One region of the Sporosarcina soli genome, then DNA from elsewhere that is predicted to be linked to it. Evidence: riboswitches for the same ligand, from Rfam matches in the RefSeq annotation. Region 1 holds a riboswitch; the other holds the start of a gene.
What was found. Region 1 has a riboswitch for S-adenosylmethionine ahead of metK (methionine adenosyltransferase). Riboswitches for the same ligand answer to the same signal wherever they lie in the genome.
Positions count from the first base shown of each region.

Region 2: linked by a shared signal. The riboswitch ahead of ACFPRA_RS23325 (bifunctional homocysteine S-methyltransferase/methylenetetrahydrofolate reductase) and the one ahead of metK (methionine adenosyltransferase) in region 1 are both predicted to bind S-adenosylmethionine.

Region 1 is NZ_JBHSNO010000006.1:250,523-254,718, forward strand. Features, by position in the region: gene ACFPRA_RS13425 (CoA-acylating methylmalonate-semialdehyde dehydrogenase) at 1-410, shown strand, start outside; gene metK (methionine adenosyltransferase) at 591-1,787, opposite strand; SAM riboswitch class I at 2,164-2,300, opposite strand; gene pckA (phosphoenolpyruvate carboxykinase (ATP)) at 2,486-4,072, shown strand; gene ACFPRA_RS13440 (alpha/beta hydrolase family protein) at 4,133-4,196, opposite strand, start outside.
Region 2 is NZ_JBHSNO010000018.1:42,924-47,119, reverse strand. Features, by position in the region: gene ACFPRA_RS23340 (LutB/LldF family L-lactate oxidation iron-sulfur protein) at 1-360, shown strand, start outside; gene ACFPRA_RS23335 (LutC/YkgG family protein) at 357-1,076, shown strand; gene ACFPRA_RS23330 (hypothetical protein) at 1,247-1,444, opposite strand; SAM riboswitch class I at 1,660-1,766, shown strand; gene ACFPRA_RS23325 (bifunctional homocysteine S-methyltransferase/methylenetetrahydrofolate reductase) at 2,074-3,936, shown strand; gene metE (5-methyltetrahydropteroyltriglutamate--homocysteine S-methyltransferase) at 3,975-4,196, shown strand, end outside.

The sequences.
Region 1 (4,196 bases):
TTCTCCTTCGGGATGGACGTCAAGACGAATGCATGACGGCTGACGGCTACTTTATAGGCCCTACGATCTTTGATCATGTCACAACAGATATGCGGATTTGGAAGGAAGAGATTTTTGCGCCTGTCCTTTCAATCGTTCGAGTGGAAACACTTGAAGAGGCCATCGAGTTGACCAATAAATCCGATTTCGGCAATGGAGCTTGCTTGTTTACGGCAAGCGGTCACAACGTCCGTTACTTCCGTGAACATATCCAAGTAGGTATGTTAGGGGTGAATTTAGGGGTACCTGCCCCGATGGCCTTCTTCCCATTCTCTGGATGGAAAAATTCATTTTACGGAGATTTACATGCAAACGGAACGGATGGAATAGAATTTTATACAAGAAGGAAAATGTTAACTGCGCGTTGGTAATTGTTTTTTAGATGAAAGTAAAACAGGAAGTCATCCTTTGATTGGGGTGACTTCCGTTTTTATGCATAAATCTGTTTCACCCGCTAGGAACGAGATATGAATGAGGGGGGCTCCCCCCTATTAGGTTTTTTCACAGAAAAAAAACCGGAAGATGCACATTTGCTCTTCCGGCTTCATATATTATTGTCCAGCTAGTTTTTTTAATGCTTCCGCTTTGTCCGTCTGTTCCCATGGCAAAACGACATCCGTGCGACCGAAATGTCCATAAGCTGCTGTTGCTTTGTAGATTGGACGACGTAAGTCGAGCATTTGGATGATGCCTGCTGGGCGAAGGTCGAACAGTTCACGAACGAGTTCCACAAGCTTGCTTTCCGCTACGATGCCTGTCCCAAAAGTATCAATTGAAATCGATACCGGTTGAGCAACGCCGATCGCGTAAGCAAGTTGGACTTCACAACGATCTGCAAGTCCTGCAGCGACGATGTTTTTGGCAACATAGCGTGCCGCGTATGAAGCGGAACGGTCCACTTTTGTTGGATCTTTCCCCGAGAATGCGCCGCCGCCATGGCGAGCATATCCACCGTAAGTGTCGACAATGATCTTACGACCTGTCAAACCGGCATCCCCTTGAGGTCCACCGATGACAAAGCGGCCTGTCGGGTTGATGAAGTATTTCGTGTTTTCATCGATCAACTCAGCCGGTACGACCGGGTTAATGACAACTTCCTTAATATCGCGTTGAATTTGTTCAAGTGTGATTTCCGGATGATGTTGTGTAGAGATGACAATTGTATCGATCCGTACCGGCACGTTGTTTTCATCATATTCCACAGTCACTTGCGTTTTTCCATCTGGACGCAAGTAGTTAATTGTTTCATCCTTCCGCACTTGTGCAAGGCGGCGAGAAAGTTTATGGGATAAGCTGATCGGTAATGGCATCAGTTCAGGTGTTTCATTGCAAGCATAACCGAACATTAGCCCTTGGTCACCCGCTCCGATCGCTTCAAGCTCATCATCAGTCATGGAGCCTTCACGCGACTCCAATGCCTCGTCAACCCCTGCAGCGATATCAGGTGATTGTTCATCGATTGCAGTCAGCACTGCAGATGTTTCCCAATCAAATCCGTATTTTGCACGTGTATAGCCGATTCCTTTCACAGTTTCACGAACCACTTTCGGGATATCGACATAAGTGGACGTCGTGATTTCCCCTGCAATCAGGACAAGTCCAGTTGTAATTGTCGTTTCGCACGCTACACGCGCATTGGGATCTTCTTCTAATATGGCATCCAAAATAGCGTCCGAAATCTGGTCACACATTTTGTCCGGATGCCCTTCTGTTACCGATTCTGATGTAAACAGTCGGCGGTTTGTCATTCCAGTTCCTCCTTATATCCTACGAGATTGATACGGTACTCATATGTCCCATGTAAAGCCCCCAAGATGAACGGACTTCAAGCCATTTCGAGCTCTATACACGAGGATTAAGGGCGATTTTATATCAATTACGCCTCGGCGTAATTGCGTCCAGATTTTGAATTGAGCAAAGCTCAATTAATTCCTTTCAAAATCTGTGACATCCGCCGGAGGCTTTATCTTCGTTCAGCGGGCGTTTGAATACCCGCTAGATAGTAAACAAAACAGCATCCATCTCACCCTCTATGGAGGTAGAAGTCTGCTGAATGAAGATAAAAAGCCTTTCGCTCACGTAAAAAGCACATGAGGAAAGGCAGGATTGTAAATGCACCTTTCACTCTTATCATACAGGATATTTATCTGTATCCAGATAAATATCTTGCTACAGGTTTGGCACCTTTGCGCTGACAAAAAAGTCATTGCAGGTTGCCGGGCTTCATAGGGCCTGACCCCTCCACCAGCTCGGGATAAGAGTATCCGTTCAACTATACATCCTACGGAAAATTGTCACTGATGTCAAATCTTTTTTCAATTTTCGCGTACAAAGTAATTGTTCTTTGAATTAGTATAGACTAATCCGTTAAATGTGTTATACTAATTCCATAATGTGATGTTACCCAAAGAAGATTGGGATTATACGTAAAGGAAGGTAATAAATTATGATATCTGCGAGAATTGGCGATGAGCTTCAAGAACTGCTGTCTGGTAAAAATGTGCATATGCAGCTTTCAGTACCACAGCTTGTGGAAAAGGCGACATCGCGCGGTGAAGCAAAACTAACTGCGGATGGAGCAATCACAGCTCAAACCGGTAAATATACAGGTCGTTCTCCTAAAGATAAGTATATCGTCGAGGAAGAGACCACGAAAGACAAAATTGATTGGGGTAAAGTGAACCGTCCCATCTCTGCCGACATTTTCGAGTCCTTATATACGAAAGTAATCCGCCACTTAAAAGAGAGAGATGAACTGTTCGTCTTCGATGGTTTCGCAGGTGCAGATCCCGCTTCACGTCTATCCATCCGGGTCGTCAATGAATTTGCATGGCATAATCTATTTGTCCATCAGTTATTCATCCGCCCGAACGAAGAAGAATTGAAAACGCATGTCCCGCAATTCACCATCGTTTCAGCTCCGTCCTTTAAAGCGGATCCTGCAATCGATGGAACGGATTCCGAGACATTCATCATCGTTTCCATGGAAAAGCGGATCGTCTTGATTGGTGGAACAGAGTATGCAGGTGAAATGAAGAAATCCATCTTCTCCATCATGAACTACTTGCTTCCTGAAAAAGACATTATGCCGATGCACTGCTCAGCAAACGTCGGTGAAGATGGTGACGTCGCTTTGTTCTTCGGTCTATCAGGAACTGGGAAAACGACGCTTTCCGCAGATGCGAACCGCAAACTGATCGGGGACGATGAGCATGGCTGGTCTGATAATGGTGTTTTCAATATTGAAGGTGGCTGCTATGCAAAATGCATCAACCTCTCTCAAGAAAAAGAACCTGAAATCTTCGGTGCAATCCGATTCGGTTCCGTTTTGGAAAACGTCGTCATCGATCCAGAAACACGCATTCCTGATTACGACGATGGTACATTGACGGAAAATACGCGCGCTGCGTATCCGATCCAAGCGATCGACAACATCGTTGACCCATCTGTTGCTGGACATCCGAAAACGATCGTATTCTTGACAGCAGATGCATTCGGCGTCTTACCTCCAATTTCCAAGTTAACGAAAGAGCAAGCAATGTATCATTTCCTAAGCGGCTTCACGTCGAAACTAGCTGGAACTGAACGTGGCATCACATCACCGGAAGCTACATTCTCAACTTGCTTCGGTTCACCATTCTTACCGCTCCATGCAACAGTATACGCGGAAATGCTTGGCAAGAAAATCGATGAGCATAACGCGCAAGTCTTCCTTGTCAATACTGGCTGGACTGGCGGCGAGTACGGCGTCGGTAAACGTATGGATCTAAAATACACGCGCGCTATGGTACGTGCAGCACTTGCAGGACAACTAAATGATGTTGAAACAGAAGTGAATGCTGTATTCGGACTTCAAATGCCAACATCTATCGAAGGTGTTCCAACGGAAGTGCTGAATCCACGCAATGCATGGGCTGATGGTACGGCTTATGATCAAAAAGCGAAAGAATTGGCAGACCTGTTCCGTGAAAACTTCAAGAAATTTGGTACGGTTTCAGAAGATATCGTCCTTAAAGGCGGACCAATCGCTTAATCAACGTTCAATCGTGTAGCACATTTCAAATGTGCTACACGATTTTTAATTTTCAAACTCCTAATCTCCCTGCTTTCTCATCCAGTCACATAAGTCGCGGACGAGCTGTGCATTTTGGACCGGT
Region 2 (4,196 bases), on a different contig from region 1:
GAACTCCCTTATGCTTCCACATTATGCGGGGCGTGTACGGAAGTTTGTCCGGTGAAGATTCCCCTTCACGAACTGTTGCATAAACACCGACAAGTGATTGTTGAAAAAGAAGGAAAAGCACCGATTTCGGAAAAGCTGGCGATGAAGGCGTTCGGGTTGGGCGCAGCATCTCCCGCGCTCTATAAAATGGGGTCCAAAATCGCACCTGCGGCTATGAATCCATTCACAGTTGGCGATAAAATTACCAAAGGTGTCGGACCGTTAAAAGCATGGACCGAAATCCGGGAATTCCCAGCACCTCACAAAGAACGGTTCCGTGATTGGTACAAGGAACGTTCGAAAGGAGACGATGAATCTTGACTGGGAACATTCAAGGGAGGGAAGCCTTTCTCACTAAAATAGCCAAACAGCTTGGCAGAGAGAAAGTCGCGACCGATATTATCAGACCAAAGTGGCGTCACCAACCTCAGGACAAAGTTTTACAAGGGGCTAGTCCCGATGAGTTAGTAGACGTGTTGGCAAAACAATGCCAAGTGATCAATACGGATTTTGTTGTGACAACCAAAGAACAACTAGCGTCCGACTTGCATCAAACGATTGTAGCCTATGGAGGAGGCCCTGTTGTTACCTGGAAGGATGCCCGTTTTGAACAATTTGGGCTCACTCCGCTACTGAAGGATACGTTACCAGCTGAACAAATCCCCGTTCATGAATGGGAAACCGCTAAAGGGAAAGAAAATATTGAGCTTGTCGAGCGGGCGAATGTTGGAATCACCATCAGTGACATCACATTAGCGGAATCGGGCACAGCGGTTCTATTCAGCAGTAAAGACAAAGGGAGAACCGTCAGTTTTTTACCGTTGAAATCGATCATCATCATTCCAAAAAGTACGATCGTTCCACGCATGACCCAAGCAGCGCGAATCATTCGGGAAAAAACGGCTAACGGCGAATACTTGGCTTCCTGCATCAACTTTATAACGGGGCCAAGCAATTCGGCCGATATTGAAATGATTCTTGTCGTCGGCGTTCATGGACCGATGAATATGACGTATATAGTTGTGGAAGATTTATAAGCAGAATCTAGATTCATAGAACTCAAAAAACCGTGTATGGAGTATTCCGTCCACGGTTTTTTATACAAATTGAAATACCTTTATCTATATAAGTTTTTCTTGGAATTAATGTATAATTTCCGCAGAGGGCGCGGTAATTATACAAACCGAACTCTGCACTGTTCGGTTGGCTAAGGAACCATCGGTATGAGTAAGGCGATTATAGCAAGGATAACCGCGGTCCATGCTAAACCTTTTTGTGGGGAGAAGAGACCAATAATACCTAAGACGAGCGCGATGCCTCCCAGCCAAAACGGGGCGTAAAAAAATCCGACGACAGCAAAAATAATGGCTAACCAGCCGATCCAAATACCATAGGAAGCTTTCAAATTCATCACCTCCGTTCTAAAAGAATTGGAAGAACAATTTACTTTATACTATGCACACTACCTTGTTTTTGCTTGGTCTATTTTCATGTGTTTAGAGTGTTAGTTGCTAATTTATTTTCGGAAAATCAAAGATCTTTTTGAAAAAAGGTTGCATTTTTTCTGATTAGCGTATATTATCGTTAATAACGAAATAAGCAAATAAAACTAAATAGTTTTTCTTATCTAGAGAGGTTTAGGGACTGGCCCGATGACGCCTCAGCAACCACCATTTTGGTACGGTGCTAATTCCAGCAAGTCCTTTAAACGACTTGATAGATGAGGAAAAGACTTGTTCATATGAAGAGTCTGCTCCTTTATGTATAGAGGGGCGGATTCTTTTTTGATTTGAATCAGCAGGGAGTTTGGACTCCCTGCTGATTCAAATCAAGCCTCCGGTGGATGTCACGGATTTTGAAAGGAGTCAATTGTGGCGATGGCTAGTGCCTTAATTTCTGCAAAGAACGTAGAAATACGGCAAATCGAACCCTTCGCTGTTCGATTCACAATTCAAAATCCGGAGCAATTACGCTGAGACGTGATTGATTTATATGAAAGTAAAAACCAAAGTGGGAGAGGGGAATGTGAAGCCGTTGAGTTTATTAGATACGTTGAAGGACCGTGTTTTGATAGGAGATGGAGCGATGGGGACATTGCTCTATACGACGGGCGTGGACCGCTGTTTTGAGGAGTTGAACTTGACGCAACCTGAACAAGTGCAACATATTCATGAGGCCTATATCGAGGCGGGGGCGGATGTGATTCAAACCAATACGTATGGAGCGAATTATATCAAACTGGCCAGATATGGTTTGGAAGACCATGTAAAGAAAATCAATCAGGCCGCGTTCCAAATTGCCAAGAGAGCCGCTCGGAAGGGGACATACATCCTTGGCACGATTGGTGGCATCCACGGAACTCAAACGACAATCGGAACGGAAGAGGAAATTAAACGTAGTTTCCGGGAGCAACTGTATTGCTTGCTCTTAGAGGAGGTGGATGGTCTTCTACTGGAAACGTATTATGATTTCGAGGAATTGAAGACCGTCTTGAAAATCGCTCGGGAAGCGACGGATATTCCAATCGTAACAAACGTCTCCATGCATGAGGCCGGTATTTTGCAAAATGGAATAGAGCTGGAGGATGCTTTGCAGCAGTTGGAAGATTTGGGAGCGGATCTGGTTGGTATCAACTGTCATTTGGGGCCTTACCATATGTTGAAATCATTGGAAACTGTGCCGCTTCCAAAGCGTGCCTTATTGGCGGTCTATCCCAACGCCAGCTTCCCTGAATACCGGGATGGCAAATTGTTTTACGAAAATGAACCGGCCTATTTTGAAAATTATGCGGCCAGTTTTCGGGAACAAGGGGTCCATCTGATCGGCGGTTGTTGCGGAACGACACCTGAGCATATCCAAGCACTGACAAAAGGGTTGATCAATCGGGACCCGATCCGTGAAAAGGTCATCAAAGTGAAAAAGCCTAAAGTGACAGCATCCAAAGTAAAAGGTCCACAAGCCCCGTCGCTGTTGGAGACGGTAAGGGAAAGGCACTCGATAATCGTTGAATTGGATGCACCGAAACATTTGGATACGCAAAAGTTCTTCGAAGGGGCACATGCCTTGCAAGATGCAGGGGTCGATGCCATTACATTGGCAGATAATTCATTGGCATCGCCACGGATTTGCAATACGTCCATGGCTTCGCTCGTTCAGCAAAAGACTGGGGTCACTCCGCTTGTCCATATCGCTTGCCGGGACCGGAATCTGATCGGTTTGCAATCGCATTTGATGGGGCTTCATACATTGGGCATCACTGAATTGTTGGCCATTACAGGAGACCCGACAAAAGTGGGCGATTTTCCGGGAGCGACTTCTGTTTTCGATGTTACCTCGTTTGAATTGATTCAACTGATCAAGCAGTTTAACGAAGGCATTTCATTGTCCGGGAAGTCGTTGAGAGAGAAAACTTCTTTTACGGTGGCGTCCGCTTTTAATCCGAATATCCGTCATCTGGAAAGGGCTATTCCGAGATTGGAGAAGAAACTGGCGTCAGGAGCTGATTATTTCATTACCCAGCCGATTTTTAGCCCTGAAAGAATTGAAGAGGTGTATAAGGCGACTAAACATATAGGAGCACCAATGTATATCGGAATTATGCCCCTAACCTCACCTCAAAATGCCGAATTTTTGCATAATGAAGTGCCGGGCATCAAATTGACAGATCAGGTTCGTGCAAGAATGGCGGCCACCGCCGGTAATCGGGAACAGTCTACGATCGAAGGGTTGGCGATTGCGAAAGAGCTGATCGATGTGGCGCTGGAGCATTTCCACGGTATTTACTTGATCACGCCTTTCATGCGTTACGATATGACGGTTGCATTAACGAAGTATATCAAGGAAAAAGTGCCCGCAGTAAAGGGGGTGATTCGAACAGAAAGTGCTGTACATGGATGAAATGAAAAAATACTAAGTAGACAAAGGGGATTATTTACATGGTAAATGTACAAAGTTCGACGATTGGTTATCCAAGAATTGGTGGGAAACGTGAATGGAAAAGAGCGTTGGAGCGTTTTTGGAATGGTGATATTTCGGAGGCTGAGCTGCTCGCAACGACAGAAGAACTCCGTTTAGATAGCTTGGCAAAACAGCGGAAATTAGGCATCGACTTAGTGCCCGTAGGAGATTTCTCCCTATATGATCACGTATTGGATACA